DNA from 2 places in the Hydrogenophaga sp. LT287 genome. Region 1 is predicted to be linked to the other one. Evidence: predicted binding sites of a transcription regulator. Region 1 holds the regulator's gene; the other holds the start of a gene.
What was found. The regulator FNR, encoded in region 1, switches genes on or off when oxygen is low (the NO sensors DNR and NnrR bind a similar motif). The targets are predictions, from matches to a motif close to TTGATNNNNATCAA.
Positions count from the first base shown of each region.

Region 1 (15,330 bases):
GGCTCGGCGGGCAGTGGCACTTCACACCACATGGCGGGCGAGTTGTTCAAGCAGCAGACCAAGACCTTCATCACACACATTCCCTACCGCGGCGCCGGCCCTGCGCTGAACGACCTGATTGCCGGTAATGTGGACATGATGTTTGATGGCCTGGGCTCTTCGGCGGGCCACATCAAGGGTGGACGCATCAAGGCGCTGATGGTGTCGGGCAGCAAGCGCAACGCCGCGTTCCCCGACGTGCCCTGCGCCGCCGAATTGGGCCTGCCCGAATACACGGTGACCACCTGGTACGGCATCTGGGCGCCGGCGGGCACACCGGCCGATGTGCAGGCTCGCGCGATCGAAGAGATTGCTCGCGCCGTCAGCGCCGACGAAAGCCGTGCCATCTGGGCTGGGCAAGGCGCTGAGTTTGCCAACGTGCGTGGCCCCCAGTTCGACGCCTTTGTGAAGGGTGAAGTCCGCCGGTGGGCGCAGGTCGTCAAGGCCTCTGGCGCCAAGCTTGACTGAGCATGTCGGGCGCTGTTCTGCTGCAATGTGATGGCGCGCTGGCCCGGGTGACGCTGAGCCATCCGGGCCGCTTCAACGCCATGTCCCGTGCGATGTGGCGCGCCTTGAAGGCCGTGTTTGAAGACTTGCAGACCCGCACCGATGTGCGCGCCGTGCTGGTGGGCGGAGAGGGCGGGCATTTTTGTGCCGGTGGTGACATCAGCGAATACCCGTCGTTTCGTTTTGACGAAGCGGGCTTGCGCGACTTCCACGAAAACGACGTGTGGGGCGGTCTGAGCGCCATGCTGGCCTGCGACCTGCCGCTGTTTGCGCAAATCGAAGGCAACTGCATGGGCGCCGGGGTCGAAATTGCCAGCTGCTGCGACGTGCGCCTGGCCGGGCAGGGCGCGCGCTTCGGTGCCCCGATTGCCCGCCTGGGTTTTCCCATGGCGCCGCGCGAGGCTCAGCTGGTGGCCCGAGAAGTCGGGTTGGCCACCGCCCGCGAGATGCTGCTGGAAGCCACCGTGTTGGACGCGGCCGAAATGAAGCAGCGCGGGTTTTTGCAGGCGGTCTGGCCCGACGCTGAGGTGGCCGGGCAAGCGCTTTTGCGAGCGCAGCGGGCCACCCAACTGGCGCCACAAGCCGCCCGCCTGAACAAACAGACCTTGCGCAGCCTGTCGGCCCAACCCGTACCACCTGAGCTGATGGCTGGCGCCTATGAGTACGCCAACAGCGCCGAACACCGCGAAGGTGTGGGCGCTTTTATGGCGAAGCGCAAACCTGCTTTTTGATTTATTGAACCACCCTTCTTGAAACCCGTGGCCAAACCATGACCAACCACAACCTGTTCGCTGCGCTGCGCGCGGCTTTCCCCGACGACCTGGACCGCGTGGCGGTGGAAACTGTGGACCCGGACGGCCCCAGCCTGTGCTACAGCTGGCGCGACCTGGACCGCGCCACCGCCATGGTGGCCAACTTGCTGGCTTCGCTGGACCTGCCCGCAGGCGCGCGCGTGGCCGTGCAGGTTGAAAAATCGGTGGAAGCGCTGGTGCTTTACTTGGCCACGCTGCGAGCGGGCTATGTGTTTTTGCCGCTCAACACCGCCTACCAAAGCGCCGAAATTGAATATTTCGTAGGCAACGCCGAACCCGCCGTGGTGGTGTGCAGCCCGAAAAACTTTGGCTGGGTGTCCAAGATTGCCTTCAACGCCGGCACGCGCCATGTGTTCACCCTGGACGACGCGCGCAACGGCAGCCTGCTGGAGCGCGCCGCCCACCACAGCGATGTGCACACCCCCGCTGTGTGCGCCGCCGATGATCTGGCGGTGATCATCTACACCAGCGGCACCACCGGGCGCAGCAAAGGGGCCATGCTGTCGCACGGCAACGTGTTGAGCAACGCCCAGGTGTTGCGCAGCTACTGGGCCTGGCAGCCAGACGACGTGCTGATCCACGCCTTGCCGATCTTCCATGTCCACGGTTTGTTTGTGGCCATTCACGGTGCGCTCATCAACGGCAGCCCCATGCTGTGGCTCAACAAGTTTGATGCGCCCACGGCGGTTTCGCTCTTTCCCCGCGCCACGGTGTTCATGGGGGTTCCCACGCTGTACGTGCGCATGCTGGCCGAGCCCACCCTGACGCGGCAGCAGGCGGCGCACATGCGGCTGTTCATTTCGGGCTCGGCGCCCTTGTTGATCGAAACCTTCAACGAATGGCAGGCCCGCACGGGCCACACCATCCTGGAGCGCTACGGCATGAGCGAAACCGTGATGCTCACGTCCAACCCCTGCGGCCCCGATGCCCGCTACGCCGGTGAGCGCGAGCGGCGCGGCAGCACCGTGGGTTTCCCGCTGCCTGGCGTGGAACTGCGTGTGGTGGACGACGCGGGCTTGCCGCTGACCGCGGGTGAGATCGGTGGGATTCAGGTGCGCGGCCCCAATGTCTTCAAGGGTTACTGGCGCATGCCAGAAAAAACCGCCGAAGAATTCACCGCCGATGGATTTTTCAAAACTGGCGATGTGGGGCGCGTGGACGCCAGGGGCTACGTGTGCATCGTGGGGCGCAGCAAAGACCTGATCATTTCCGGTGGCTACAACGTCTACCCGGCCGAGATTGAAGGCTTCATCAACGAGCTGGCCGGTGTGGCTGAAAGTGCGCTGGTGGGCGTGCCCCACCCCGACTTTGGCGAAGTGGGCGTGGCCGTGGTCATTGCCAAGCCTGGCGCCACGCTGAACGCGGATCAGATCATTGCCGCGCTCAAGTCCAATCTGGCCAATTTCAAGATCCCCAAGCGCTGTTTCGTGGTCAGCGAACTGCCCCGAAACACCATGGGCAAGGTGCAAAAGAACTTGCTGCGCGAGCAGTACAAAAACGAGTTCGCCTGAAAAAACGAAACGCGCTACGGGCAACGATCCGGAGCGCGTGACTCAAACCCAGAACGCGGCGGAACCTCCGCCGGGCCACACGCATCGCCCCCTGGAGGGGGTGACGCCGCAGGCGGCGCGGGGGGTTACCTTAAAACAAGCACCGGCGTGTGCGAATGCGTCAGCACCTGCTGTGTTTCGCTGCCCAGCAACAGGCGCTTGAGGCCACGGCGACCGTGCGAAGCCATCACGATCAGGTCGCACTTGTTGCGCTTGGCCGCTGCAATGATCGCCTCGGCAATCAGGTCCGACTTCACCGTGATGGGCTTGACCTTCACTTCGCGCAGCTGACCGGCCGACTTCACCGCCGTCACGGCAGCCATGGCCTCGTCTTGCCATTGTTTTTCAATGCGGGCCACCTCGGCCGCCGCCAGGGCCACGCCGCCTTCAAAGTAGGTTTGCGGGTAACGCGGCACCACTTTCAGCGCTACCACTTCTGCACCCGTCAGGTCGGCCAGGTTGATGGCGTGCTCCACCGCTTGTTGCGAGAGTTTGGAGCCGTCGGTGGCCACCAGAATACGTTTGTACATGCGGTATCTCCTCAATAGTGTGTAGGGAAGCCATAGACTAGCAAACACGCTCCTATTCCGGTTGACTTAAATCAAGCACATGGAACCTGACTTCCCTTACGCTCGCCGCATGAACGAGGCCACTACCGTGCCCCCGGTAGGGCTGCCACTTGCCGACCCGCGCCTGGGTGGCGCACCCTCTGCGCAGGCCAACGCGCCGCTGTCGGCGCCTGCCAGCTGGCTCGGCGAGCACCGCGGACCCTTGGACGTCACCGACAACTTCGCGGTGCTCGACGACCCGATCGAGCAGCGCGAGTTCACCGAATTCAACGACGTTGACGGGCATACCGAAGCCGAATCGGTGCTGATGGTGCAGGGCATGTATTGCGCCGCCTGCGCGGACACCGTGGAAAGCGCGTTGCAGCATTTGCCGGGCGTGGAGCGCGCCCATGTGCACGCAGCCACCCGGCGGCTCACGCTGCGCTGGGACCCGGCAAAAACCACCATGTCCAGCTTGGCGCGAGCCGTGGGCGACACCGGTTACCGCTTGCTGCCCATGCAGCAGGCGCTGTCCATCAGCGAGCGGCTGCGCGAAACCCGCCAGGCCCTCTGGCGCCTGTTCGTCGCGGGCTTTTGCGCCATGCAGGTCATGATGTACGCATGGCCAGCCTACGTGACCGAGCCGGGCGAAATCCCCGCCGACATCGACCAGCTGCTGCGCTGGGCCAGCTGGGTGCTCAGCCTGCCGGTGGTGTTTTTTGCCAGTGGCCCATTTTTCAGCAGTGCGTGGCGCGACCTGAAACACGGCCGGGTGGGCATGGACACGCCGGTCTCCATCGGTATCTTGGTCACCTTTCTGGCCAGTTCGGGCGCCACCTTTGATCCCTCGGGCCCTTGGGGTTATGAGGTCTGGTACGACTCGCTCACCATGTTTGTGTTTTTCCTGCTGGGCGGGCGCTACCTGGAGCTGAAAGCACGTGACCGCACCGCCGGCGCACTCGACAGCCTGATGAACCGCCTGCCTGAGGTGTGCGACCTGCAGAAACCCGATGGCAGCTTTGAAGCGGTGTCTATTCGCCGGCTGGCGCTGGGCGACGTGGTGCGCGTGCAGGCCGGTCAGGCGTTTCCAGGCGACGGCGCGGTGCTCAGCGAAAGCGCCACCGTGGACGAAGCGCTGCTGACCGGTGAGTCGCGTCCTGTCACGCGGCACCAAGGGCAGGGTGTGGTTGCCGGCAGTTACAACCTGGGTGGCCCGGTGCTGATGCGGGTGGACAAACTCGGGCGCGACACGCGCTTTGCCCAGATCGTGTCGCTGATGGAAAAAGCTTCCACCGAAAAGCCCCGCTTGGCCATTTTGGCCGACCGCATTGCCGCCCCTTTTCTGGTGGCTGTGCTGGTGGCGGCAGCGTTTGCTGGCTGGTACTGGTGGCAGATCGATCACTCCAAGGCGCTGGCCGTGGCGGTGGCGGTGTTGATCGTGACCTGCCCATGCGCCCTGTCGCTGGCCACGCCGGCGGCCATGCTCACGTCGGCCGGTGCTTTGGCCCGGCGTGGCATTCTGGTGCGCCGTTTGCAGGCTTTTGAGTCACTCGCTGAGATCAACGCGGTGGTGTTCGACAAAACCGGTACCTTGACGCACGACCGCCTGGTGTTGGCCCATGTGCGCACCCGTGCCGGCGTCAGCCACGATGAGGCGCTGTTGCTTGGCGGCGCCATGGCAGCCGGTTCTTTGCACCCCGTGTCGCGAGCTATCGCGTTGGCGGCGGGCAGCCTTGATAGACCTCAGACCACCGGTTTGACCGACCTCGCCGAGGTGGCCGGCCAGGGTATGCAAGCGTTGCGCGCCGATGGCACACGTGTGCGTTTGGGTTCATCGGCGTTTTGTGGTGTTGACGACGTCGGCTCCCCCGATGCGAGCGAGTCCCCCCGCGTACACCTATCAGACGAGCAAGGTTGGCTCGCCTCCTTTGAATTGCAAGAAGGCTTGCGAGACGACGCCCAAGCCGCCGTGAGTGCGTTGCGGGCCATGGGGGTGCGTACCTGGCTGCTTTCAGGCGACCGCGAAGCCGCCGCCCAGCAAGTGGGGCAGGCCGTGGGCGTCGACCATGTGATCTCAGGCGCTTCACCCGAGCAAAAGCTGGCCGAGGTGAGCGCTCTTCAAGTACAGGGTATCAAGCTGGCCATGGTGGGTGACGGTTTGAACGACGGTCCGGTGCTGGCCCGGGCCAACACCTCGTTCGCGCTCGGCCATGCCGCGCCCCTGGCGCAAGCGCAATCCGATTACGTGATTCAGGGCGGTCAGGTCATGGATGTGGTGCTGACCTTGAAGCAAGCGCGCTCCACGCTGCGCATCGTGCGGGAAAACCTGATGTGGGCCGCGCTTTACAACTTGGTGTGTGTGCCGCTGGCGCTGCTGGGCTACATGCCGCCCTGGCTGGCTGGTCTGGGAATGGCCGGCAGTTCGTTGCTGGTCATCGGCAATGCCTTGCGCCTGGCATCTAAAGTCCCATCGCGGCCCTCTGATACTGCCTCGGGTAAACCCTGAAGGCGTACCATGCAGCGGTTCGGCAGCCGGTATTTGAAGTTTGAACTTTCTGGGTTTTCGCCATGGATATTTTGTATTTGTTGATCCCCATTTCCATCGTGCTGGTCTTCGCCATCATCGGCGTCTTCTGGTGGGCGCTGCAAAAGGGGCAATTTGACAACATCGAGCGGGAGGGCGATCGCATTCTCAGAGGCGATTGATATAAGTCAAGGCGGAAGAGGGGGTCCGTGAGGACACTCCACATAGTGACATTTACGAGGAGTTCTGTATGTCCGTAATAACAAAGGCCAGCCAGTCGGCGGTCTACGACGACGGTGTTGTCCGTGGTTTTGCCATCATGTCCGTGATCTACGGCGTGGTTGGCATGTTGGTGGGTGTGATCATTGCAGCCCAGTTAACTTGGCCCGAGCTCAATATGGGCATTGAGTGGTTGAGCTACGGGCGCTTGCGCCCGTTGCACACCAACGCGGTGATTTTTGCGTTTGGCGGTAGCGTGCTGTTTGCGACCAGCTACTACGTGGTGCAGCGCACCTGCCACACCAAGCTGTTCCTGAACAAGTTGGCCTGGTTGACGTTCTGGGGCTGGAACCTGGTCATCGTCTCGGCCGTTGTCACCTTGCCCATGGGTTTGACCCAGAGCAAGGAATACGCTGAACTCATCTGGCCGATCGATCTGTTGATCGCCGTGGTCTGGGTCTCTTACGCGGTGGTGTTCTTTGGCACCGTGGGCATCCGCAAGGTTCGCCACATCTATGTGGCCAACTGGTTCTTTGGTGCCTACATCATTGCCGTGGCGTTGTTGCACATCTTCAACAACATCCAGATCCCCACCAGCGCGACGCACTCCTACTCGGTCTACGCCGGTGTTCAGGACGCCATGATGCAGTGGTGGTACGGCCACAACGCCGTGGGCTTCTTCCTCACCGCTGCTTTCCTGGGCATGATGTACTACTTCATCCCCAAGCAGGCCGAGCGTCCGGTCTACTCCTACCGCCTCTCCATCGTCCACTTCTGGGCGCTGATCTTCACCTACATGTGGGCCGGCCCACACCACCTGCACTACACCGCGCTGCCAGACTGGACGCAATCGGTGGGCATGGTCTTCTCCCTCATCTTGTTGGCCCCCAGCTGGGGCGGCATGATCAACGGCATCATGACCCTGTCGGGTGCCTGGCACAAGCTGCGTGACGACCCCATCCTGCGGTTCCTGATCGTGTCCCTGTCGTTCTACGGCATGTCCACTTTCGAAGGCCCGATGATGTCGATCAAGACCGTCAACGCGCTGAGCCACTACACCGACTGGACCGTGGGCCACGTGCATTCCGGCGCCTTGGGTTGGGTGGGTCTGGTGTCCATGGGTTCGCTCTACTACCTGATTCCTCGCCTCTACGGTCAGAAGAAGATGTATTCGGTACCCGCCATTGAGCTGCACTTCTGGGTGGCCACCATCGGTATCGTGCTGTACATCGCCGCCATGTGGATCGCTGGTGTGATGCAGGGTCTGATGTGGCGCTCGGTCAACCCCGACGGTAGCCTGACCTACACCTTCGTCGAGTCGGTGAAAGCCACCTTCCCGTTCTATGTGATCCGTCTGGTGGGCGGTCTGCTGTACCTCGGCGGCATGATCGTCATGCTCTGGAACGTCATCATGACGGTGCGTCAGGGTCGCGTTGTGCCGGTCCCCGTGATGGCAGTCAACCCCGCACACGCCTGAGGAGAAGAAAAATGGCCAATAACGAAAAACTCACGGGTCACGCCCGGATCGAGACCAACAACTTCCTCATGATCGTGTTGATCACGCTCGTGGTGGCGGTGGGTGGTCTGGTGGAAATTGTTCCTCTGTTCTTCCAGAAGTCCACCACCCAGCCGATTGAGGGCCTCAAGCCCTACAGCGCGCTGCAGTTGGCTGGTCGGGACGTGTATGTCAGCGAGGGTTGCTACAACTGCCACTCGCAGATGATTCGCCCCTTCCAGGCTGAAACCCTGCGCTATGGTCCTTATTCGGTGGCGGGCGAGTTCGTTTACGACCGCCCATTCCAGTGGGGTTCCAAGCGTACCGGCCCTGACCTGCACCGTGTGGGCGGCCGCTACAGCGACGAATGGCACCGCATTCACCTGACCAACCCGCGCGATCTGGTGCCCGAGTCCAACATGCCCGCCTACCCTTGGCTGGCTGAAAAAATGGTCAACGAGACCCAGCTGCCCAAGCGCATGGAAGTGCTGCGCACCCTGGGCGCGCCTTACACCGACGAAGAGATCGCTGCCTCGGCGGAAGAGGTCAAGGGCAAGACAGAAATGGAAGCCGTCATCGCCTACCTGCAGGTGCTGGGCACCGCTCGCAAATAAACACGGAGCTTCGTCATGGACATCAACGACCTGCGCAGCATCGTCACAGTGGTCAGCCTGCTGACCTTTGTTGGCATCGTGGTCTGGGCCTGGTCCAAACGCAACAAGGCCAACTTTGATGAGGCAGCTCGGCTGCCCTTCAACGAAGACTAAACCGCGGCACCAACAAGAGAAACATCATGAGCGACTTTACAAGTGAATTCTGGCACTACTACGTGGCCGGGCTGACGCTGGTCAGCATCATCGCCTGTCTGATCCTGCTGTGGATCAGCGGCACGACCAAAGCGGCGACACTTGCCGACAACACCACCGGTCACGTGTGGGACGGTGACCTGGCCGAGATGAACAACCCCTTGCCACGCTGGTGGGTGTACCTTTTCATCATCACCGTGGTGTTCGCGTTGGCTTACGGCGTGCTTTACCCCACGTTTGGCAAATACCAGGGCGTGCTGGGCTGGTCGTCACAGGGGCAACACACCGCTGAGGTGAACAAGGTTCAGGAAGCCATCGCACCCATCTACGCCAAGTTCAATGAGATGAAGCCCGAGCAGCTGGCTGGCGACACCCAGGCAATGGCTGTGGGTGAGCGCTTGTTCATGAACTACTGTGCCCAGTGCCACGGTTCAGATGCCCGTGGCGCCAAGAGCTTCCCCAACCTCACCGACGGCGACTGGCTGTATGGTGGCGATCCAGAAGCCATTAAAACCACGATCGCTCAGGGCCGCAACGGCGTGATGCCGCCCATGGGCGCCGCAGTGGGTGGTCCGGAAGAGGTCCGTAACCTGGCTCACTATGTGCTCAGCTTGTCGGGCAGCCCGCACGACAGCGTGCGTGCCACGCAGGGTAAGAACAGCTTTGGCTCCTGCGCAGCCTGCCACGGTATGGACGCCAAGGGCAACATCGCCATGGGTGCACCCAACCTGACCGACGGTGTGTGGCTGCACGGCTGGGGCGAAGAGGCCATCATCCGCGCCGTCAACAACGGCATCAACAACCAAATGCCCGGCCAGTCGGCGTTGCTCAATGAGGCGCAGATTCACGTCCTCAGCGGCTACGTCTGGGGCATGTCCAACAAGCCGGCCAATTAAGCACTCTGTGCCCCTGAGACCGCGGCGGTTGTGATGACCGCCGCCCTTACTTTTTTGCCTTCCTTTCCGGGTTCCTCGTGAGTTCCGACACACCAGACAGCAACGCCAGCAAGCCCATCATTCCCATCGTTGCTGTGTCCCCTCGGGGCGCCAAAGACGACGATGAAGAGATGGTTTCTTTGTATGCCGCGAGGCAAAAGATCTACCCGCGCTCTGTATCGGGGATGTTCTCAAACTGGCGCTGGATCACGGTCTGGATCACACAAATTGTGTTTTACGGCTTGCCCTGGCTGGAGTGGAACGCTCGTCAAGCGGTTCTTTTTGACCTGGAAGCCCGTCGCTTCTACATCTTCAGCTTGGTGCTGTACCCGCAGGACTTCATTTACCTGACCGGGCTGTTGGTCATTTCTGCACTGGCCCTGTTCTTGTTCACGGCCGTGGCGGGTCGCCTCTGGTGTGGTTATGCGTGTCCACAAACGGTCTACACCGAAATTTTTCTCTGGATCGAAAAAAAGGTCGAGGGCGATCGCTCGGCCCGTATGCGCTTGGATCAGGCTGATTTTTCCGCGCAAAAGCTGGGCAAAAAGTGGCTTAAGCACGCCTTGTGGATTGCTTTTGCGCTCTGGACAGGCTTCACCTTCGTAGGCTATTTCACGCCCATCCGCGATCTGGCTGCCTTGTCGCTGGCCGCGTCTTTGGGCCCTTGGCAAACCTTCTGGGTATTTTTCTACGGCTTTGCCACCTACGGCAACGCAGGGTTCATGCGCGAGCAGGTCTGCAAGTACATGTGCCCCTACGCGCGTTTCCAGAGCGCGATGTTTGACAAAGACACCATGATCGTCACCTACGACGAAAAGCGTGGTGAGCCCCGCGGTCCGCGATCGAAAAAGGCCGATCCCTTGGCGCTGGGGTTGGGTTCTTGCGTTGACTGCACGCTCTGCGTCCAGGTCTGCCCCACCGGTATCGACATTCGCAAGGGTCTGCAATACGAATGCATCGGCTGCGGTGCCTGTATTGACGTGTGTGACGAGGTCATGGACAAGGTGGGTTATCCGCGCGGCTTGATCAAGTACTCCACCGAGAATGGGGTTGCTCAGGGCTGGACCACGGCTCAAATGATCAAGCGAGCGTTCAGACCCAGGGTGCTGGTGTACACCGGTATCCTGCTGGCCATCACCCTGGCTGTGATGGTCAGCTTGTTCATGCGCAAGCCGCTCAAGGTGGACGTGATCCGCGACCGGGGCGCATTGGCCCGCATGGTGGAGCAAGGACGCATTGAAAACGTCTTCCGGCTGCAAATCATGAACGCCACCGAATCCACACAGCGCTACGTCATCACGGTGTCCGGCCTGTCGGGTGTCACCATTGCTTCGGAAAACAAAGTCGAGGTGTTGCCCACTGAGGTCCGCTCGGCCGTGATTCGGGTTCAGATACCGCCGGATGCTGCAAACCCGGGCTCGCACCCCATCCAGTTCAGCATCCGCTCGGTTGGTGACGAGCCAGTCGAGGTTTCCGAGAAAGCTGCCTTCCTGGTCCCGCGCTGACGACATTCAGCGCCATTTGACATTCCCATTTCGGAGCTACAACATGAGCAACGCGCCCTTGACCCAGCCCCCAAGCCATGAAAATACCCCCTGGTGGAGAATTCCACATGTGGTGTTCGTGCCGGCTCTTCTGTTGTGTGGGGTGATAGCGACCAGCACCATGGTGGTCATTTCGTCGATGGACCAGGATCCGGTGCTTGACAAGGAGGTCTACGAGCGAGAGCGCAGGGCGGCACTGGCACTGGAGGGGCAAGCAAGGATCGATGCGCTGATGGCTGTGCAGCCAGCCAATCAGGGTCGAAACCATGCGGCTTCACCTTTGGTGCCCTCTGAAAAATAATGGCCAGCCTGGCTACCGGTGCAGCTGTACCCGGGTGCTTGTCGCTTTAACAAAACCAGATATGGAAGAGGAGCCGCACCGATGTGGACACAGCGTTTGATGTGGATAGCATGGCCTGCTTTTTTGGTGGCCGCGGTGCTGGAAATGGTGGTGTTTGCTTTTGTCGATCCCAGCGATCTGCATTGGTTTGGCTCTCCTCTGGCCCTGTCGCGGGAAGCGGTTTACACCCTCGCGTTCTTTGTGTTCTGGGGTGCAACCATGGTTTCCAGCGCCTTGACAACTTTGCTCGCCATGTCGCCATTTGAGGTGAACCGTTGCCCGATACCCGCAGACGAGCGACCAACCGACTGCGCCAAGAACGGTCGCTGCGGCTGAAACGGCTAGCGCCTTCAGCGCCAACAAAAACCCCGGAGAGGCGTATGCGCCTGTCCGGGGTTTTTTTGTTGGGCATTCGCCCAGGTTTTCGTTGTGTGTCGCGGTGGATTCAGCGGCAAGTTTGCGGATTCACGATCTGCTTGAGCCCTTCGGTGCTCTTGATGTGAACATAGCGCTGTTTCACTTCGATAATGCCGTCGTCAACGAACTTGGAGAAAGTGCGGCTCACCGTTTCGAGCTTCATACCCAGGTAGCTGCCGATCTCTTCGCGGGTCATGCGCAAAATCAGCTCGGACTGTGAGAACCCGCGGGCATGAAGCCGCTGGACCAGATTGAGCAAGAAAGCCGCCAGCCGTTCTTCGGCGCGCATGCTGCCCAGCAGCAGCATCACCGAGTGGTCGCGCACGATCTCGCGGCTCATGATCTTGTGGACGTGGTGTTGCAGGGTGGTGAATTCGCGTGAGAGCTCTTCCACCTGGTCAAAAGGCATCACGCACACCTCGGCGTCCTCCAGTGCAATCGCGTCGCACGAGTGGTGGTCGCTGACGATGCCGTCCAGGCCAATGATTTCTCCCGTCATCTGAAAGCCGGTCACCTGGTCACGGCCGTCTGCGGTAGTAACGCAGGTTTTAAAAAAACCAGAACGAACGGCAAATAGCGACGTGAACTTGTCGCCCGTGTTGAAGAGCGCGGAGCCGCGCTTGATGCGGCGGCGTGTGGAAATCACCGCGTCGAGCTTGTCTATCTCTTCGCTGTTCAGACCCATGGGCAGGCACAACTCCCGCAGGTTGCAGCTTGAGCAGGCGACTTTGATGCTTTGAATGTCCATAATTTTTCCAGGATTGCGGGGTTAGCTTAACGCATCGGCCCGAGCACTGTCGAGAAAAGGCCGGTCTGGAGTCTGGGGGCAATCCTGGGGACAACCCCCGGTCCGACCGAGGCCTTGATCAAGATCAAAGGCGCTGGCGCGCTCATGCGGCACATTCAGCCCTCAGAACTGGAGAACTGTTTGTGAGTCATGCTATTTCCAACGAGTTGCTCAAGCGATTCGACATTCCTGGGCCTCGTTACACCTCGTACCCGACGGCAGACCGATTCGTCGAAGCTTTCGCGGAGCAAGACTATATACAAGCGCTGGAGCAGCGCCGAGTGGGTTCCATGGCGCTGCCGCTGTCGCTGTATGTGCACATTCCGTTTTGTGAGTCGGTCTGCTACTACTGCGCCTGCAACAAGGTGATCACGAAGCACCACGAACGTGCAGCCGAATACCTGCGCTATCTGTCTCGTGAGGTGGAGCTGCAGGTGCAGCACTTCGGGCAAGGTCACAGCGTGTCGCAGCTGCACCTGGGCGGCGGTACCCCCACTTTTCTGTCCGATGCCGAGCTGGAAGACCTGATGTCGATGATCCGGCGCAATTTCACGCTGGTGCCGGGTGGTGAGTATTCGATTGAAGTGGACCCTCGCACGGTGACCGACCAGCGGTTGCAGACGTTGGCCAGACTGGGCTTCAACCGCTTGAGCTTTGGTGTGCAGGATTTCGATCCGGCGGTGCAAAAAGCGGTGCACCGGGTGCAACCCGCTGAACAGGTTTTTGCCCTGGTGGAAACCGCCCGCAAGATCGGGTTTGAGTCGGTCAATGTGGACCTCATCTACGGTTTGCCCCTGCAAACCCCGGAATCTTTTGCGCGCACCTTGGCCCAGGTCAACGAGTTGCGTCCGGACCGCATTGCGCTGTATGCCTACGCCCATCTGCCTTCGCGGTTCAAGCCACAGCGCCGCATCATCTCTGCCGAACTGCCCAGCGGCGGCGACAAGCTGGCCATGCTGTCGGCCTCGCTGGACGCGTTCATGGACGCGGGGTATGTGTATGTGGGCATGGACCACTTTGCTTTGCCCACCGATGCACTGGCCGTGGCCAAGCGCCAAGGTCGTCTGCACCGCAACTTTCAGGGCTACAGCACCCAGCCCGATTGCGATTTGATCGCTCTGGGCGTTTCGGCCATCGGACGCATTGGCGCCACCTACAGCCAGAACGCCAAAACGCTCGACGAGTACTACGACGCGTTGGACCAGGGGCGTCTGCCCATCGTGCGCGGCCTGGCGTTGACGCGGGATGACCTGTTGCGACGCTCCGTCATCATGTCGCTCATGTGCCAAGGCCAGTTGCAATACGAATCCATCGAGCTCGGCCACCTGATCGATTTCAAGTCCTACTTCGCGCGTGAGCTGGAAGTGTTGTCCGGCTTTGTAGAGAGCGGGTTGGTCACCATGGATGACACGGGCGTCGAGGTCACGACTACAGGTTGGTTTCTCGTGCGTGCCATCGCTATGGTGTTTGACAAGAACCTGCAGGTTGACCTGGACCGGGCGCGTTTTTCGAAAATCATCTGAGCGTTCAGCGGGATACCGCGGGCGCAGGCGTTGCCCGTGCCCGGCCTGCGCTACAGTGACTTATGCAGACTTCAATGGCGATCACGGCCCTGTTCATGGGCCTCGCGGGCGGGCCCCACTGCGTGGCCATGTGCGGCGCGGCTTGCGCGGGCATCAGCCGTGCGGCGGGTGAGCGCAGCACCCGCGCGCTGTGGACCTTCCAGTTCAGCCGCATGCTGGGCTACGCACTCTTCGGCGCCTTTGCCGCCGGCTCGGTGCAAGGCCTGGCCTGGTTGGGCACCAACACCGCGGTGCTGCGCCCTGTGTGGACCATGTTCCATGTGGCCGCTCTTTTGCTCGGTGCCGTGCTGATCTGGCAGGCCCGCCAGCCCGCCTGGATTGAAAACCTCGGTCAATCGATTTGGCGAAAGGCCCGTCCTGTGATGGCCTCCCTGGGACAGCGCGCACCTGTGGTGTTGGGTGTCGCTTGGGCACTCATGCCTTGTGGCTTGCTGTATTCGGCCTTGCTGGTGGCGTCCCTGTCGGCCAATGCAGCAGAGGGCGCTGCCATCATGGCGCTGTTCTCCATCGGCACATCCATATCGCTTACCGCAGGTCCTTGGCTGCTGTTGCGGTTGCGCGGTGGCCGCTCAGGTGCGTGGGGCATTCGCCTTGCCGGTCTGGCACTGGCGGCCACGTCGGGCTGGGCCCTGTGGATGGGCATCACCAACCCCACCGGGCTCTGGTGTGCCTGATCTTTGTCGCTGAATGGGGCCTCAGCCGGCACGGGCACGCCGGCCGGGCAGGGTGGCCAGCACCAGGCCCAGCAGCGCAATGCCAAACGCCACCACTTGCAAGCCTGTGAGCCGTTCGCCCATGAACAGCACGCCAATGGCGGCAGCGCTCACGGGCAGCATCACCGTGAACACGCCGGCTTGTGACGCTGGCACCGTCTTCAGGCCGGTCATCCAAAGCCACACGGTCCACATACTGGCGGCCAAACCGTAAAAAACCAGCAGGCCCCAAACGGGTGCCTGGACCGCACCAAAGTCAAACTGCCATGCAGCCCACAGCCCAAACGGCGTGACAAGGGCAAAGCCCCAGAGGTTGATGATGGCCGAAATGCGCTTGGGGCTCAGACCATCGGTCAAGCGCTTGCCAATGACCACGTAGGCGGCCTCACAAACCACCGCTGCAAACACCAGCAGATTGCCTAGCAAGCTGCGGCTGATGCCGAAGGGGCCACTCGTATCAGCCAGCACCGGCATGGCCGGGTCTGCTTTCTGCAAGGAAAACAGCCCGATG
Region 1 covers NZ_JBVPZC010000018.1:42,924-58,253, forward strand. Annotated here, with positions in the region: gene AC0GNR_RS13545 (Bug family tripartite tricarboxylate transporter substrate binding protein) at 1-507, shown strand, start outside; gene AC0GNR_RS13550 (enoyl-CoA hydratase/isomerase family protein) at 510-1,277, shown strand; gene AC0GNR_RS13555 (malonate--CoA ligase) at 1,316-2,869, shown strand; gene AC0GNR_RS13560 (universal stress protein) at 2,995-3,438, opposite strand; gene AC0GNR_RS13565 (heavy metal translocating P-type ATPase) at 3,518-5,962, shown strand; gene ccoS (cbb3-type cytochrome oxidase assembly protein CcoS) at 6,025-6,162, shown strand; gene ccoN (cytochrome-c oxidase, cbb3-type subunit I) at 6,231-7,676, shown strand; gene ccoO (cytochrome-c oxidase, cbb3-type subunit II) at 7,688-8,308, shown strand; gene AC0GNR_RS13585 (cbb3-type cytochrome oxidase subunit 3) at 8,324-8,461, shown strand; gene ccoP (cytochrome-c oxidase, cbb3-type subunit III) at 8,488-9,396, shown strand; gene ccoG (cytochrome c oxidase accessory protein CcoG) at 9,567-10,940, shown strand; gene AC0GNR_RS13600 (hypothetical protein) at 10,984-11,280, shown strand; gene AC0GNR_RS13605 (hypothetical protein) at 11,362-11,655, shown strand; gene fnr (fumarate/nitrate reduction transcriptional regulator Fnr) at 11,765-12,484, opposite strand; gene hemN (oxygen-independent coproporphyrinogen III oxidase) at 12,667-14,046, shown strand; gene AC0GNR_RS13620 (sulfite exporter TauE/SafE family protein) at 14,121-14,780, shown strand; gene AC0GNR_RS13625 (DMT family transporter) at 14,802-15,330, opposite strand, start outside.

Region 2 (15,330 bases), on a different contig from region 1:
CGACGCGAAGCCCTTGACTTCGATCGGGTTGCCGAACGGGTCGCAGAAAAACATCGTCGATTGTTCGCCGGGTTGCCCCGCAAAGCGCAGTTGCGGCGGCAGCACAAAGTCGACGCCAGCGGCTTGCAGCCGCTTAGCCAGTGCCTGCCAGGCCGGCAGCAACATCACCAGGCCGAAATGCGGCATGGGCACCAGGTGGTCGCCCACCCGGCCTGTGCGGCTGGTCTTGAACGGCTCGCCCAGGTGCAGCGAAATCTGGTGGCTGAAGAAGTCAAAGTCGACCCAGGTGTCGGTGCTGCGTCCTTCGGTGCAACCCAGCACACCGCCGTAAAAGCGGCGCGCCTCGTCGAGGTCGGTCACATGAAAGGCAAAGTGAAACAGGCTGCGGGCGGGCAGGGTGGTGGGCGGGCTTGTGCTCATGTGCGCAGCATAGCAAAGCCGATACGCAAAGGGCATGCGCTGCGGCGGTTCGCGGCTTCGTCAGGTCGATCGGGTTGCGCTGCGTCAAAGAAAGAACTGCTTGGGGGAAAGGGGCTATTTCGGGGCTTATAGATCAGGCCCAGTGAAGTCTAAAGTCCGTTCGGGTTGAGCTTGTCGAAACCTTCCTCAGACATGGCACGAGCCCTTCGACAGGCTCAGGGCGAACGGTTGATACTTCATAGGGCCGAATCAATAGGTTGGTGCGGGGGGATGCCGATACATCTGACAAGGAAGCCAGTCCGGCTTTCACGGAGTGCCCGATGAAAACACGCCTAACCGCTTTGTCGTCTTTTGCGCGCTGGGCTGTGGCCAGTGCGGTGTTGGCGGTGCTGACCGCCTGTGGCGGTGGATCGGACGGTGCCGACGCCGAGCGGGAATATCCCGCGGCCGCTCCCGCATCTCTTGCGGGTCCGGTGGCTGGTCATGTTGATCGACTCCAGGAGATCCGCGCGCGCATCGGCCTGCCACCGATGAGCTGGGATGGCCTGCTCGCACGAGCAGCCCAGAACCATGCCAACTACCTGACCCAGCACGGGGTCGTTGGCCACGCCGAAGACCCCGCCCTCGCCGGTTTCACGGGTGCCGGCTACTGGGAGCGGGCCAACCACGTGGGCTACCCGCACGCCATGGGCGAAACCATCATCCACGGCAACGCGACCACCTACGAAGAAGGGCGCAGCTACCTTGATGCATTGCTGTATTCACCTGGGCATCGCGCGTATCTGCTCGCGTCGGACCTGGACGAGTTCGGTGTGGGTGGCACACCACTCACCACGGTACTGGGGCGTTCAGGGGGCTACATGCGTCGCGTCGCCGCGACCTTTCCTTACGACGGCCAGGAGGCGGTGTACACCTCGGTGACCCTTTCCGTTTCTGGTTCGCTGGCAGGCCGGGTGATGGTGACCAGCTTCGATCTGCGCGAGCGGGCCACGGGCGCCGTTGTGGCCGTTGAGCCCTGGAAAAGCGAGGGTACCGGTGCTGTGCTGTTCAAGCCAGTCCAGCCGCTGGGGTTCGGCACCTGGTACGAATTTACCCTCACGGGCTCGGTAGACGGCATGGCGGTCCAGAAAACGGTGGCGTTCAAGACCCAGTGAGTTGAGGCAACCCTGAACAAGGCCCGCACGCACTTGCGGGGACTTGTTCAGCATCGTCTCAGCGCTGCGAAGGGTCTGCGGTGGTCTGGTCGTACTTCAGAAAATACTGGCGGGCCATAGCCACCAGCTGTCCGTCGCTCGGGTGGTCGCTGGTCACCACGTCCACGATGGCTTTGTCCACCGCCGGGTCGTGCCGGTGGCAGTGGGCCCGAAACTCGGTTTTGGCCTGGGCCGGGCCGGTCACCAGAATCTCATGCACCCCGGTCAATGCCTCGGCCACCTCGTGATAGAACGCATCGTCTACCGTGGCGTGGCCACCCTGGGGCGTGTGGCTGCCGCTGGCGGCCGGGCCCCGGCCGTGCTTGAGCTGGTGTGAACCCACATGCCCACCTTTGGCTTTGTGGTGGCTGCGCGATTTGATGCGTTGTGCTTCAACGTGTTCACGATCAAACATCACCACATGGGCTTCGCTGTGATCGATCCAGACAACGGCGTGAAAAGTGGTCAAAGGTTTCTCCGGTGGTTTTGAAAAAAAATTACATCGTGGCTGGGTGGGCACCGCCCTGGGCCTGCTCCAGCTTGCTCTGGCAGTCCACACAGCGCATGGCGGTGGGGTTGGCATGCAGGCGGGCCGTGGCAATGCCCACGCCGCAGTCCAGGCACAGGCCGTAGCTGCCATCGGCAATACGCTTCAATGCCGCGTCAATGGCCACCAGCTCAGCCGACTCGCGCTCGTCCAGCGCAAAGGCCAGATCGCGTTCGGAGCCGGCTTGCGCCCAGTCGTCGCTTTCGGTAGACCGCAGGTTGGCTGCGGCCTCTGCCCTGCCCACCGCACCGCCGCGCTGGGCGTGCAGTTGGGCCAAAGTCTCATGGCGCATTTGCTTCAATTGCTCGGCAAAACTGTCTGAAATGTTCTGGCTCATGGTCTGTCCTCGGGTGTCGAAACGCTTGCAGCAAATGGCTGCAAACCTCCCCAACATGATCCCCCCGCCCGCTGTGCGGGGTTTTGACGCACGTCAATGCGTGCCAGATCTGCGCGCGCGACACGTGCGGTAGCGAGGGCAAAGTGATCAAAAACCACCCTGAAAACAGTCGATGAAACCTTCTTCGATTGAGACGAAAATCAGGTGGTGTGTGCCGCACGACGACCAGCCGCTGGCTGGCCGCAGCGAGCAGACCCCTCACCCCAATGCCTTCAACAACAGGAGACCCCATGCAGACCGTGGACTACAGCCGCTACCAGACCCTTGCCATCACCCGCCGCGGCCCTTTGGTGGGCGGTATCCCGTCGGTGCTCGACATCCAGATGCGCGCCGACGGACCCGGCGGCAACGGCAAGTTACCCACCGCCGGCCACGAAGGGCATTGGGAACTGAGCGAGATCTGGCGCGACGTAGGCCGCGACGACAGCGTGCGCTGCGCCGTGCTGCGCGGCAGTGGCCTGGGCTTTTCAGGCGGCGGCGACCTGGCGCTGGTGCAAGACATGGCCACCGACTTTGATGTGCGCACCCGGGTGTGGAAAGAAGCGCGCGACCTGGTCTACAACGTGATCAACTGCGACAAACCCATCGTCAGCGCCATGCACGGCCCGGCCGTGGGCGCGGGTCTGGTGGCGGGTTTGCTGGCCGACATTTCGATTGCCGCCAAAAGCGCCAAGATTGTGGATGGGCACACCCGCCTGGGCGTGGCCGCCGGCGACCACGCGGCCATTGTCTGGCCGCTGCTGTGCGGCCTGGCCAAGGCCAAGTACTACCTCATGCTGTGCGACCCCATCAGCGGCGAAGAGGCCGAGCGCATTGGCCTCGTTTCGCTGGCGGTGGAAGACGACGCCCTTATCGACAAAGCCTTTGAAGTGGCCGACCGGCTGGCTAGCGGCAGCCAGACCGCGATCCGCTGGACCAAGTACTCGCTTAACAACTGGCTGCGCCAGGCTGGGCCGGCGTTTGACACCTCGCTGGCGCTGGAATTCATGGGTTTTGCCGGCCCCGATGTGCGCGAAGGTGTGGCATCCTTGCGAGAGCGCCGGGCACCCCGCTACGGCGTGGACAGCGACGGCAGCGCTGGGTAAGCCACTGGGCCGTGGGCCGGCCTTCAAAACAACTTCCAGGAGACAAGCCATGAGCGACGCATCGGGCAGTGGATTCGGCAAATTTGTGCCGGGCTTTGAGTTTCTGCAAAACCTGGCGGGCCAGGCGGCCGGTGGGGTGGCGCAGGGGCTCGGCCAGAGCATCCCGCAGTTGCCCAACCTGGGCAACTGGGTGGCGCCCACGTTCAGCGTGGAAGACCTGGAAAAGCGCATCGAGGAATTGAAGGCGGTGCATTTCTGGCTCGACCAGAATTCCAAGGCCCTGGCGGCCACCATCCAGGCGCTGGAGGTGCAAAAAATGACCCTGGCCACGCTGCAAAACATGAACTTCAGCATGGGCGATGTGGCCAATGCGCTGAAGGTGAAAGCTGCCGAAACCTTTGCGGGGTTTACTGGCGCCAGCCAGCCCCCGGCACCGGCCACCACCCAGTTTGCCGGCCTTGAAATTCCACCGCGCACCTATGGCACACCCGCGCCCGCGCAGCCGGAGGCTGACGCCGGCGATGATGCGGAAGACGAGGCTTACGAAGACGAACCCGAAGACGAGCCAGCGCCACCGCCGGGCAAGGACGCGTCGCGCAAGCCGCGCGGCAACGCGCCTGCGGGCGCCCCGGCCGGTGGCGTGGTAGACCCGATGCAGTGGTGGGGCGCCCTGTCGCAGCAGTTTCAGCACATCGCCACCAACGCCATGAAGGACGTGGCCAAACAAACCGCGCTGGACAGCACCCGCGAAGTGGCCAGCGGCCTGACCGAGCAAGCCGTTAAAACGGCCACCGGCATGGCCGGCAAAGTCACCCGGGGGCTCACCGACACGGTGGCACGCAACGTGGGTATGGCCGCCGGTGTGGGCAAGGCGGCTGCGCGCGCCGTGACACCCGGCAAGGCCACACCCCAACCACCTGCAAAGCCAGCCCCCCGGGCTGCAGCCAAGCCGCCGGCCAAGAAGGCGGCGGCGCGCAAGCCGGCAGCCACCCCAAAAGCGCGCGCTGCAGCCCAGCCCATGGCCCCGGGCGACTGGACCATGCCGAACGCGTTTTTCCAGGTGCCCGGCTTTTCGCTAGGCGGGGCCGAGACGCCGCAAAAGGCCAGTCCAAAGAAAAAAGCGTCAGCCCCAACGGCCAAGAAACCTGCTGCCAAAAAAGCCGCAGCCAAAAAATCGTCACCGCCCAGCCGGCGCCGCTGACACCACGGAACCCACCGGACCGTGGCGCGGTCGATCACCCATGAAACTCTTTCCTTACGCCCACGCAACCCACCCCCAATGGCGCATGGCCGCTGCGCTGGTGCTCGCGCAGTTGCGCGCCCAGATGGCGCTGCCCGACCACGCCCAGGCGCCGTCGCTGGCGCTGCTCTATATCACTGACCACTACGCCAGCGAGGCCGAGGCCATCTTGGCCCACCTGAGCGCTGAACTGCCTGAGGTGACCGACTGGACCGGCACTGTGGGCGTGGGTGTGGCGGCCAACAACGTGGAGTACTTCGACGAACCCGCCATGGCCGTGATGCTGTGTGACCTAAGCCCCGACCAGTACCGCGTGTTCAGTGGCGTGGCGCCGTTGGCGGCCAGTGGCCGCGTGGCGGGCCCCGACGGTTTTGTGGCCCACACCGCGCTGGTGCATGCCGACGGCAACACGCCCGAACTGGCCGAACTGATTGCCGAGGTGGCCGACCGCACCGCCAGCGGCTATGTGTTTGGCGGCCTGTCGGCCAGCCGCAGCAGTACGGTGCAATTTGCCTTCAGCAGCACCGGCAACCTGAGCGGCCAGGGCGCGGTCAGCGGTGTGTTTCATGGGGGCTTGAGTGGTGTGGCGTTTGGGCCGGCGGTGGGCATGGTGTCGCGCGTGACCCAGGGCGCGCAGCCGGTGGACCGCGAGCGCACCGTGACCGAAGCCGACGGCAATCTGGTGCTGACGCTGGATGGCGAGCCGGCGCTGGACGTGCTGTTGCGCGAGCTGGACATTTCGCTGGACCTGCCGGAGCTGGCCATGCCCCGCCTGCGCGCCACCTTGGTGGGCCTTACGCTGCCCACGGGCGATGCGGCAGATAGCGTGGCGGCGCCACGGCGCGGCCAGTTTGGGCCGGAGGTCATCGTGCGCCACCTGATTGGTCTGGATCCTGGCCGGCGCGGCGTGGCCATTGCCGACCTGGCGCCTGTGGGCACCCGCTTGGCGTTTTGCGAGCGCAACGTCCAGGCCGCCCGGGCCGACCTGACGCGGGTGTGCGCCGAGGTGCGCGAAGAACTGGAGCCGGAAGAGCTGAGCCTGTCCATGGCCACGGCGCTGGCCGCCTCAGAACCCGATGCCGCACCGCACCCGGCCCGGCGCATTGCCGGTGCGGTGTACGTGAGCTGTTCCGGGCGCGGAGGCCCGCACTTTGGCAGCCCCAGTGCCGAGCTGCAGATCGTGCGCCGTGCGCTGGGTGACGTGCCCTTGGTGGGGTTTTTCGCCGGTGGCGAAATCGCGCACCACCGGCTTTACGGTTACACCGGCGTGCTGACCGTGTTCACCATGTGAACAAGCTCCCCCCGCAGCGCTTCGCGCTACCCCCCCAGGGGGCGGCGCTGGCCGTTCGGCAGAGCCTGCCCGGCGGCGCCCTGGTAAAGGCCCTTCATGCGGCCCGACCGGGCGCTGGCATCAGACCAGGGCAGGCTTGAGCCTGGCACGACCCAGGCCGATCCCGCTGGCTCGGGCCCGCTTCAGCAAAAACAGCACGATGCCGATGTTGAGCAGGTTGAACCCAATGCCGTTGATGAACGCGGCCTGGTAAGAGCCGGTCAGGTCGAAGATGGCGCCCGACATCCAGCCGCCCAGCGCCATGCCAAACAGCGTGGCCATGAGCACCGTGCCCACGCGTGCGCCGGCCTGGGCGGGCGGGAAGTGCTCGCGCACGATCAGCGCGTAGCTCGGCACGATGCCGCCCTGGAACAGGCCGAACATCGCGGAGATGAGGTAGAGCGGCACCAGCCCGTCGAAGGGCAGAAACATCAGCAGTGCCACACCTTGCAGCACCGAACCCAGCAGCAGGGTGCGCAGGCCGCCAATGTGGTCTGAGATCCAGCCCGAGATGAGCCGACTCGCGATACCCATGCCCAGCATGACTGAGAGCATTTCGGCGCCACGCGCCGCGCCAAAGCCCAGGTCGGTGCAATACGCCACGATGTGCACCTGCGGCATCGACATGGCCACGCAGCACGACACGCCCGCCACACACAGCAGGGTTTGCAGCGTGCCCGGCGATAGCCCGAGCGGGCGATCACTGTGCGGGGTGGCTCCGGGTTGGTTGGGCGCAGCCGGCTCAGGCGCCGGCAGGTCGGGTGGGCTCCGGCGCAGCACCAGCGCCAGCGGCAACATCACCAGCAAGCAAAACACGCCGATGCCGGTGTAGGCCTGGCGCCAGCCGCCGTTGTCAATGAAATGCTGGATCACCGGCGGCCAGACGGCGCCCGCCAGGTAGTTGCCGCTCATGCAGATGGCCAGCGCGATGCCCCGGCGCCGGGTGAACCAGCGCGAGGTGTCGGCCACCAGCGGGGCAAACGTGGCCGAGGTGCCGAGCAGACCGATCAGGATGCCCTGCGCCAGGCTGAACTGCCACAGGGTCTGGGCTGCGCCTGCGGCAATGAAACCCAGCCCCAGACCCACCGCACCGCCAAGCACCGGCACCATCACGCCGAAGCGGTCTGAGAGCCGGCCCATGAGGATGCCGCCCAGCCCAAAGCCCACCATGGTCAGCGTATAGGGCAGCGAGGCGTCGCCGCGCGCGACATCAAAGTCGGCCTGTATGCGCGGCAGCACCACCGTGACCGAATACATGCCCGCGCCACCCAGCGTCATAAGCGCCAGCGACACCACCAGGCGAAACCACGCGTAAGGCGATTCGGCGGCGGCGGCGGGCGGGCTCGGGGTCATGGTGCCGGTGTGGCCGTCTCGGGTGCCGCGTCGGTGGCCTCGCTGGCGGCTGCTGCCGTGTCTTGGGCGGGGGCTGCAGCGTGGCGAGCCAGGCGTGCGCGGGCGCGCTCCAGCGTGCGGTTGGCGTCCAGCACATGCATGCCGTACATGTCGGCAAAGGCCTCCACGGTCTTGCCGCTGGCGTCAAAGGCGCGCAGCAGCGCCTCTTCGCGCGCGGCGCGGGTGGCGGCTTCGGTCAGTGCATCGTGGGTCAGTTGGTTCACTTCTTCGTCACGGCCGTGCACGCGCTGGGCGTACTCGTCGCGCGGCAGGCCCGAGGCTTCATAAGCCTGCAAGATGCGCTGGCGCAGCTTGGGGCGCAGGTCTTCGCGGCTGCGGGCGCCCCGGCGGCGAAACACCTCAATCAACGCGTGGTGCACTTGTTCGGGCGTCAGGTCTTCCACCGGCTGGCCGCTCAGGTCGTGGCGCTGCAGGCCCGAGGCGACCACCGTGAGGTAGCGCGTGGAGCGCGCGTGCAAACCCAGCGCAGCCTTCAGGCTTTCCTTGTCCAGCACGCCGGGGTGGGCGGCCAGCAGGTCTTCAAAAATACCGCGCTTGAGCGGCAGCAGCGTTTCGCCAAACAACACCGGCACCAGCGTGGCCAGCTGGTCCAGCACCGGGTGCTGGCGCGCGGGCGCTGGCCCAGCAGCACGTTCCGTGGCTGGGCGCTGGGGCCGGCGGCCTCGGTTGCTGCGCTGGCCGCGTGCGGGGCCGCCTGGTTGTGCCGCCCGGGGTTCGGTGGCGGCAGGGGCAGCGTTGTCGGGCGTGTCGTTGGCGGATGGGTTGTCAGCGGTGGCGTTCATGGATACGTGCGAAGCAGGAAAAAAGGGGCCCACGTTGGTTGGGCAAGCCCGACATCATGCCAGCGTTGTGCATCGGGCCGGTGTGCAAGCCATTCGGTGGCAGCAAGCCCATGCGCCACCAGCCGGGTGGAAGCCGCAGGCTCTTCCTCTGCGTGGTTTGAACCTGTTGATTTGGCCCGGTGAAGTCACACCCGTTCGTCTTGAGCTTGTCCGAGCGTTTCGACGGCCGCGCCTGAGCGAAAGTCAAGCCTTCACAAGGCCGAAGCAATAGGTTGAACGAGCCAACGCGGCCGATCATGTCGGCGCACGCCGTTCTTCGCGTACCAGCTGGCGCATGGCCCACAGCCCCAGCGCCGGGCCCAGCGCCAGCCAGGGCAGCAGCGCGCCCAGGCTCACGGTTTCGGCGAGCGAAACAAACAGCAAGATGCTGACGATGGACAGCGCAAAGCCCATGCTGTTGGTCAGCGTGAGCACGCTGCCCACCGCCTGCGGGGGCGCGTTGCGGGCGGTGAGGGTGGAAAACTGGGGTGAGTCGCCCGCCACGGTGATGCCCCACAGCACCAGCCAGCTGTAAAACAGCGGCGTGGGTGCGTCGATGACCCACGGCGTGGCCAGGCAGCACAGCCCGCTGATTGCCAGCTGGGTGCTGGCCACGCGCGCGCTGCCCCAGCGCAGCGCCACCCAGCCACCGCCAGCGCAGCCGATGGCGCCGGCGCCCAGCACCCAGAAGGCGGCCCACGACAGGTCGGTGCCCTGCAGCCGCGTGGCCAGCACCAGCGGCACCATGACCCAGACCGTGTACAGCTCCCACATGTGGCCAAAGTAGCCGAGCACCGAGGCGCGCACGCGGGCATCGGTCCAGACCGTGCCCAGCGCAAGCCACTGCAGCGTGGTCACGCGGGCATGGGCGTGGGGCGGGTCGCTGGTGCCCAAGAACAGCAGCAGCCCGCCCGCCGCCGCCAGCGCGGCCACCCCCAGCATGAGCGTGGGCCAGGGAAGGGCGCCGCTGAGGGCGCGCAGCGCGTGGGCGCTGGCCGAGCCGAGCACCAGCGCGCCGATGAGCAGGCCGAGCGCCGCACCCAGGCCGCTGCCGCCGGGCCGGTTGTACCACTGGGCGGCGATTTTCATGCCCACGGGGTAGATGCCCGCGAGGAAAACGCCGGTGAAAAAGCGCCAGGCCAGCAGCGCCTCGTAGTGCGTCACCGTAGCCCAGGCGCCCACGGTGCAGGCCGCACCCGCCAGTGCACAAAACAGGAAAACGCGGCGTGGGGCAAAGCGGTCGGCAATGGCGAGCAGGGCAAACACCAGCGTGCCCACAATGAAGCCGAACTGCAGGGCCGACGTGAGCGGGCCCACCGCGCTGGCGGGCCAGCCCAGCTCGCGCTGCAGGTCGGGCATGACCGCGTTGACCGCAAACCACAGCGAGGTGCCGGCGAATTGCGCCACGACCAGCACGGGCAGGATGTGGCGGGGAACGGTGGGGGCGGTCATGGCGCGCAGCTTAAACGGGCGCCTGGCTCAGAGCCTGCCGCGAAGGCGTCAGCCTCGCACACCCCGCGCGCGCGGTCGGTTTTGAATTGCGCCCGAAACGCGCCAAAGCGCCCGGCGTCCAGCGCTTCGCGCACCTCGCGCATGAGGTTCAGGTAGTAATGCAGGTTGTGGATGGTGGCCAGCATGGGGCCGAGCATCTCGCCGCAGCGGTCCAGGTGGTGCAGGTAGGCGCGGCTGAAGCCGTTGCGCCCGCCCGCGTCCCAGCTCACGCCGGTGCGCCCGGCGGGCGTGTCCACCGGGCGGCCCGCGCAGGCGTAGCAGGTGCAGGTGGTGTCCAGCGGCTGGTGGTCGGTCTTGTGGCGCGCGTTGCGGATCTTCAGGTCTCCATAGCGGGTGAACAGCGTGCCGTTGCGCGCGTTGCGGGTGGGCATGACGCAGTCGAACATGTCCACGCCGTCGGCCACGCCTTGCACCAGGTCTTCGGGCGTGCCCACGCCCATGAGGTAACGCGGCTTGTGCGCGGGCAGGCGGTGCGGCGTGTGCGCCATGATCTGCAGCATCTGCTCTTTCGGCTCGCCCACGCTCACGCCTCCCACGGCGTAGCCGGGAAAGTCCATTTCCACCAGCGCTTCCAGCGACTCCTGGCGCAGGTGCTCAAACATGCCGCCCTGCACGATGCCGAACAGCGCGTTGGGGTTTTCGAGCCGGGCGAATTCGTCTTGGGAGCGCACGGCCCAGCGCCGGCTCATCTCCATGCTCTTGCGCGCCTCGGCCTCGGTGGTGAGGTGGCCGTTGGTCTCAAAGGGCGTGCACTCGTCGAGCTGCATCACGATGTCGCTGTTGAGCCCGGTCTGGATCTGCATGCTCACCTCGGGCGACATGAACAGCTTGTCGCCATTGACGGGAGAAGCAAACGTCACACCTTCTTCGGTGATTTTGCGCATCGCGCCCAGGCTCCAGACCTGGAAACCGCCCGAGTCGGTGAGGATGGGTTTGTTCCATTTCTCGAAGCCGTGCAGGCCGCCGAAGCTTTTCATCACGTCTTGCCCGGGGCGCATCCAGAGGTGGAAAGTGTTGCCCAGGATGATCTGCGCGCCCATGTCTTCCAGGCTCGACGGCGCCACGCCTTTGACCGTGCCGTAGGTGCCCACGGGCATGAAGATGGGGGTTTCCACCACGCCGTGGTTGAGTGTGAGGCGGCCGCGGCGGGCATGGCTGCCCAGGTAGGCGCCTTCGGCGGTGTCCGTTTTCAGCAGGTCAAATTTCAGCATAGGGGGGCTCCAGGCAACGCGGCATTGTACGGACGGACCCCCACAGGCCTTTGGGGCACGACCGTTGCGGGTATTACCGGGTCGCGTTGAGCGCGGTCAATGGGGTGGGGGGATGCCGATCCTAGGATTTGCTTGCGGTAGGGGTTTTTTTGCGGGCGCAACCTCTACCCAAGGCGCATCAAGAAATTCCACGTTCAAACCCAAGGAGTCATCTCATGAGTCACCCCATCAAAAGCACCACCAGCCGCGCCGCGTTGCTGGTTATGGGCTTGGTATTCAGCGGTACGGCCGCCCTGGCGCAGCCTGCCGTGTACGACGCAGGCAAGCTGGAATACATGGACAACTGCGCCAGTTGCCATGGGGTGGACGGCAAGGGCAACGGCCCGCTGGGCAACCTGCTGCAGCGCAGCCCGCCCGACCTGACCTTGCTGGCCAAGAACAACCAAGGCGTGTTGCCGATGAACCGGCTGTACGAGGTGCTGGACGGCGCGAACGTGCCCAGCCACGGCACCCGCGACATGCCGGTGTGGGGCCGCGAATACCGCATAGAAGAGGCGCAGCGGCTGCGCGAAGCGCGGCGCCATTACGACGAGCCCGCGGTGGTGCGGGCGCGCATTTTGACGCTGCTGGAATACATCAGCCGCATTCAAGCGCGCTGACCGGCGCCCTGGTTTTTACCGGGGCGCGTCGAGAGCCAGGATCCAGGCCACCAAGCGGGCGGCGTCTGCTTCTGCAATGGCTGAGCGGTGGGACGGCATGAAAGGGCCGCTCACCTTGCCTTCCCAGTGGTTTTTGTAGGGGCTGGCGCCCGCGCTGGCGGGGCTGGAGCCGGTCATGACGGTGGCGGTGAGTTGCTGCTGAGCGCCTTTGACGCTTTTGTAGCGCGCCGCCACATCGCGCCAAGCCGGAGCCGTGGGCGCAGCACCGTTGAGGCCGGTGGCGCCCGGCTCCATGTGGTGGCAGGCCATGCAGCCGTGTGCATTGGCAATGCGCAGCGCGTCGTCGTCACCGGGCGCGGCCCAGACCGAGGGGGCAGCGCAGGCGGCGCTCAGGGCGGTGATGGCAGTCAAGAGCAAAGGTTTCATGAGGCGGTGTGGGTGAGGGCGTTTGAGGAAAACCGAGCGCTGTGTGGCCAGCCTAACCGCTGGCTGTTGACCGGACTTGATCCGGCGCAAATGAATTCAAGGAGCTTACCGTGCGCTATTGCAAAACGCTGAGGGCGGCAACCACGCTGGCCCTGGTGGCCGCCGTGTCGGCCTGTGCCAACTTTCCCGGGTCCACGGCCCCGCAACCCGCCGTCACCACCTACCCGGCCACGGTCGCCCAATGGGGGCGGGTCACCGGGGTTGAGCTGGTCAACACGCAGCCGGCTTCGTCGGGCATCGGGGCGGGCGCGGTGGTGGGTGGTTTGGTGGGGGGCTTGCTAGGGCACCAGATCGGTGGAGGCAGCGGGCAAGACATAGCCACTGTGGCCGGTGTCGTGGGCGGGGCGCTGATTGGCCACGCCATTGAAAAGAACCAGTGGCCAGCCACCGCGAGCCAGATCTACCGGGTGACCGTGCAGCAAGACAATGGCGCGGTGCGGACTTTCGATTACGCCACGCAACCCAATGTGCGCGTGGGCGATCGGGTTCGGGTGGAAAACAACCAGCTGTACCGCTGACCCGCGGGCCGGTGGGTCACGCCCAGCCGTGGCGGGGGCGTGTGCGGTTTCAGTTCGGCAGGGCCGTGCTGGCGCTGGCGTCAACCACGGTGCGTTCCATGGACGGGGCCGGGTCTGAGCGGTCCCAGCCCCAGGCCATCAAGAGGGCCAGGCTCAGCGAAAGCAGCAGGGCCAGGCCCAGGCGGACAAAAATTTCAATCACGTTGGCGCTCTTTGGACTGCGTGGGTGGATGGGTGGGAATTGTGCCCACCGCAGCCCTGGCTCTTGCTTGAAATTCGGTAAAAAGCGTTACAAAAAATCGTGCGCTTGCCAGATTGTTTGCGCCACTGTCGTCAAACGGACGCAGGTGCGTCGGTTTTTTGCAGCAGCATGGCGTCGCCATAACTGAAAAAACGGTAGCTGTGCGCCACTGCGTGGCGGTACAGGTCCATCACCCGTTCAAAGCCGGCGAACGCGCTCACCAGCATCATCAGCGTGGACTTGGGCAGGTGAAAGTTGGTCACCAGCAGGTCCACCACCCGAAATTCAAACCCGGGCGTGATGAAAATGTTGGTGTCGCCTTGTGTGTGCCCGGTTTGCGCCCAGCTTTCCAGTGTGCGCACGGTGGTGGTGCCCACCGCCACCACACGCCCGCCACGGGTCCGGCAGTCGGCAATGGCTTGCAGGGTTTCCGGGGGGATCGCGTAGCGCTCGTGGTGCATCACGTGTTCGCTGATCTGCTCGGTTTTCATGGGTGCAAAGGTGCCCGCGCCCACATGCAGCGTCACGCTGGCGCGCTGCACGCCACGCGCTTGCAGGGCGGCGAGCACGCCTTCGTCGAAGTGCAAGGCAGCGGTGGGCGCGGCCACGGCACCGGGCACTCGGGCAAACACAGTCTGGTAGCGGCGCTCGTCGTCGGCGCCGTCGCTGTGGGTGATGTAAGGCGGTAGCGGCACATGGCCGTGGCGCGCCATCAGGTCGTAAGGCGTTTCGTCGGCGGCCCCCAGCAGGCGCAGGCGAAACAGCTGGCCGTTTTCGTCGGGCCAGCGGCCCAGGAACACGGCATCAAAACCACCGCCTTTCAGCCCACCGGCCAGGTGCAGCAAGCCGCCGGGCTGCGGCTTTTTGCTCATGCGAATGTGCGCCACCACCTCTTGTCCCGAGCCGTCCAGCGCCTCGTGCGGCAGCAGCACGCGCTCGATCAGGATTTCAAACTTGCCGCCGCTGGCTTTTTCGCCAAACAGACGGGCCTTGACGACCTGGGTGTCGTTGAACACCAGCAAGTCGCCGGGTTGCAGCAGGCTGGGCAGGTGGCGAAAGATGCGGTCCACGGCCTGCGGGCCGGTGGCGTCAAGCAGGCGCGAGGCGCTGCGTTCGGTGGCGGGGTGCTGGGCGATCAGGTGCTCGGGCAGCTGGAAATCGAAGTCGGCCACCACAAAGGGGCGTGTCGGGTCAGGGGATGAAGCGTTCATGTTGCTTGAGGGCCGGACGAGGCCCGTTCCAAGAAAAAGTGGGAGAACAAGACTGAAAAAGGTGGATAAAAAGACAGGCAGAATTGTCCCATGACCGCCGACGCGCCCAAGCCAGCCCCCCGCAAAGAGCTCTCTGCCCCGCAAAAAGCCTTGCACAAGCTCGGCTTGGTGCGCAGCATCGACCTGGCCTTGCACCTGCCGTTGCGCTACGAGGACGAAACCCGCATCGTGCGGATGACCGATGCGCGCGAGGGCCAGACGGTGCAGGTGGAAGGCACGGTGACCCACAGCGAGATCACCCTGCGCCCACGCCGCCAGCTGCTGGTGACGCTGGACGACGGTTCGGACACCTGCACGTTGCGCTTTTTCAGCTTCTACCCCTCGCACCAGAAAGCGCTGGCGGTGGGTGCCCGGGTGCGGGTGCGCGGCGAAATCCGGGGCGGCTTCATGGGCCGCACCATCATGCACCCCGCCTTTCATGCCGCCGGCGGTGAGCTGCCCAACGCGCTCACGCCGGTGTACCCCACCAGCGCGCAACTGCCCCAGGTGTATTTGCGCAAGGTGGTGGCCAGTGGGCTGGCACGGGCCGACCTGAGCGAAACCCTGCCGCCCGAACTGCTGGGCAGCTTGCAAGCGGTGGTGCGCGCGCCGTGGACGCTGCGCGACGCCTTGCGCTACCTGCACCAGCCGGGCCCCGACGTGTCGCTGGAGGCGCTGGAAGACCGCAGCCACCCGGCCTGGCAGCGCCTGAAAGCCGAAGAGTTGCTGGCACAGCAACTGTCGCAGTTGACGGCCAAGCGCGAGCGCGATGCCTTGCGCGCCCCGGCGCTGCACACCGTGCCGGGTGGCGTGCACGAGCAACTGCTGGGTGCGCTGCCTTTCAACCTCACCCAAGCCCAGCGCCGTGTGGGCGAAGACATTGCCCGCGACCTGGCGCGCCCCGTGCCCATGCACCGGTTGCTGCAGGGCGACGTGGGTTCGGGCAAAACCGTGGTGGCTGCGTTGGCCGCCGCTATTGCCATCGACTCGGGCTGGCAGTGCGCGCT
Region 2 covers NZ_JBVPZC010000010.1:16,285-31,614, reverse strand. Annotated here, with positions in the region: gene AC0GNR_RS09880 (VOC family protein) at 1-420, opposite strand, end outside; gene AC0GNR_RS09875 (CAP domain-containing protein) at 741-1,574, shown strand; gene AC0GNR_RS09870 (hypothetical protein) at 1,633-2,082, opposite strand; gene AC0GNR_RS09865 (TraR/DksA family transcriptional regulator) at 2,111-2,497, opposite strand; gene AC0GNR_RS09860 (enoyl-CoA hydratase/isomerase family protein) at 2,797-3,642, shown strand; gene AC0GNR_RS09855 (PhaM family polyhydroxyalkanoate granule multifunctional regulatory protein) at 3,692-4,843, shown strand; gene AC0GNR_RS09850 (FIST signal transduction protein) at 4,884-6,173, shown strand; gene AC0GNR_RS09845 (MFS transporter) at 6,294-7,565, opposite strand; gene AC0GNR_RS09840 (ProQ/FINO family protein) at 7,562-8,407, opposite strand; gene AC0GNR_RS09835 (MFS transporter) at 8,702-9,898, opposite strand; partial or broken gene tgt (tRNA guanosine(34) transglycosylase Tgt) at 9,958-11,169, opposite strand; gene AC0GNR_RS09825 (c-type cytochrome) at 11,385-11,828, shown strand; gene AC0GNR_RS09820 (c-type cytochrome) at 11,844-12,254, opposite strand; gene AC0GNR_RS09815 (outer membrane lipoprotein) at 12,365-12,832, shown strand; gene AC0GNR_RS09810 (hypothetical protein) at 12,882-13,034, opposite strand; gene queA (tRNA preQ1(34) S-adenosylmethionine ribosyltransferase-isomerase QueA) at 13,166-14,284, opposite strand; gene recG (ATP-dependent DNA helicase RecG) at 14,375-15,330, shown strand, end outside.
Region 2: a site for FNR is predicted at 2,581-2,594, ahead of AC0GNR_RS09865 (TraR/DksA family transcriptional regulator). Genes of this name have one in related genera too.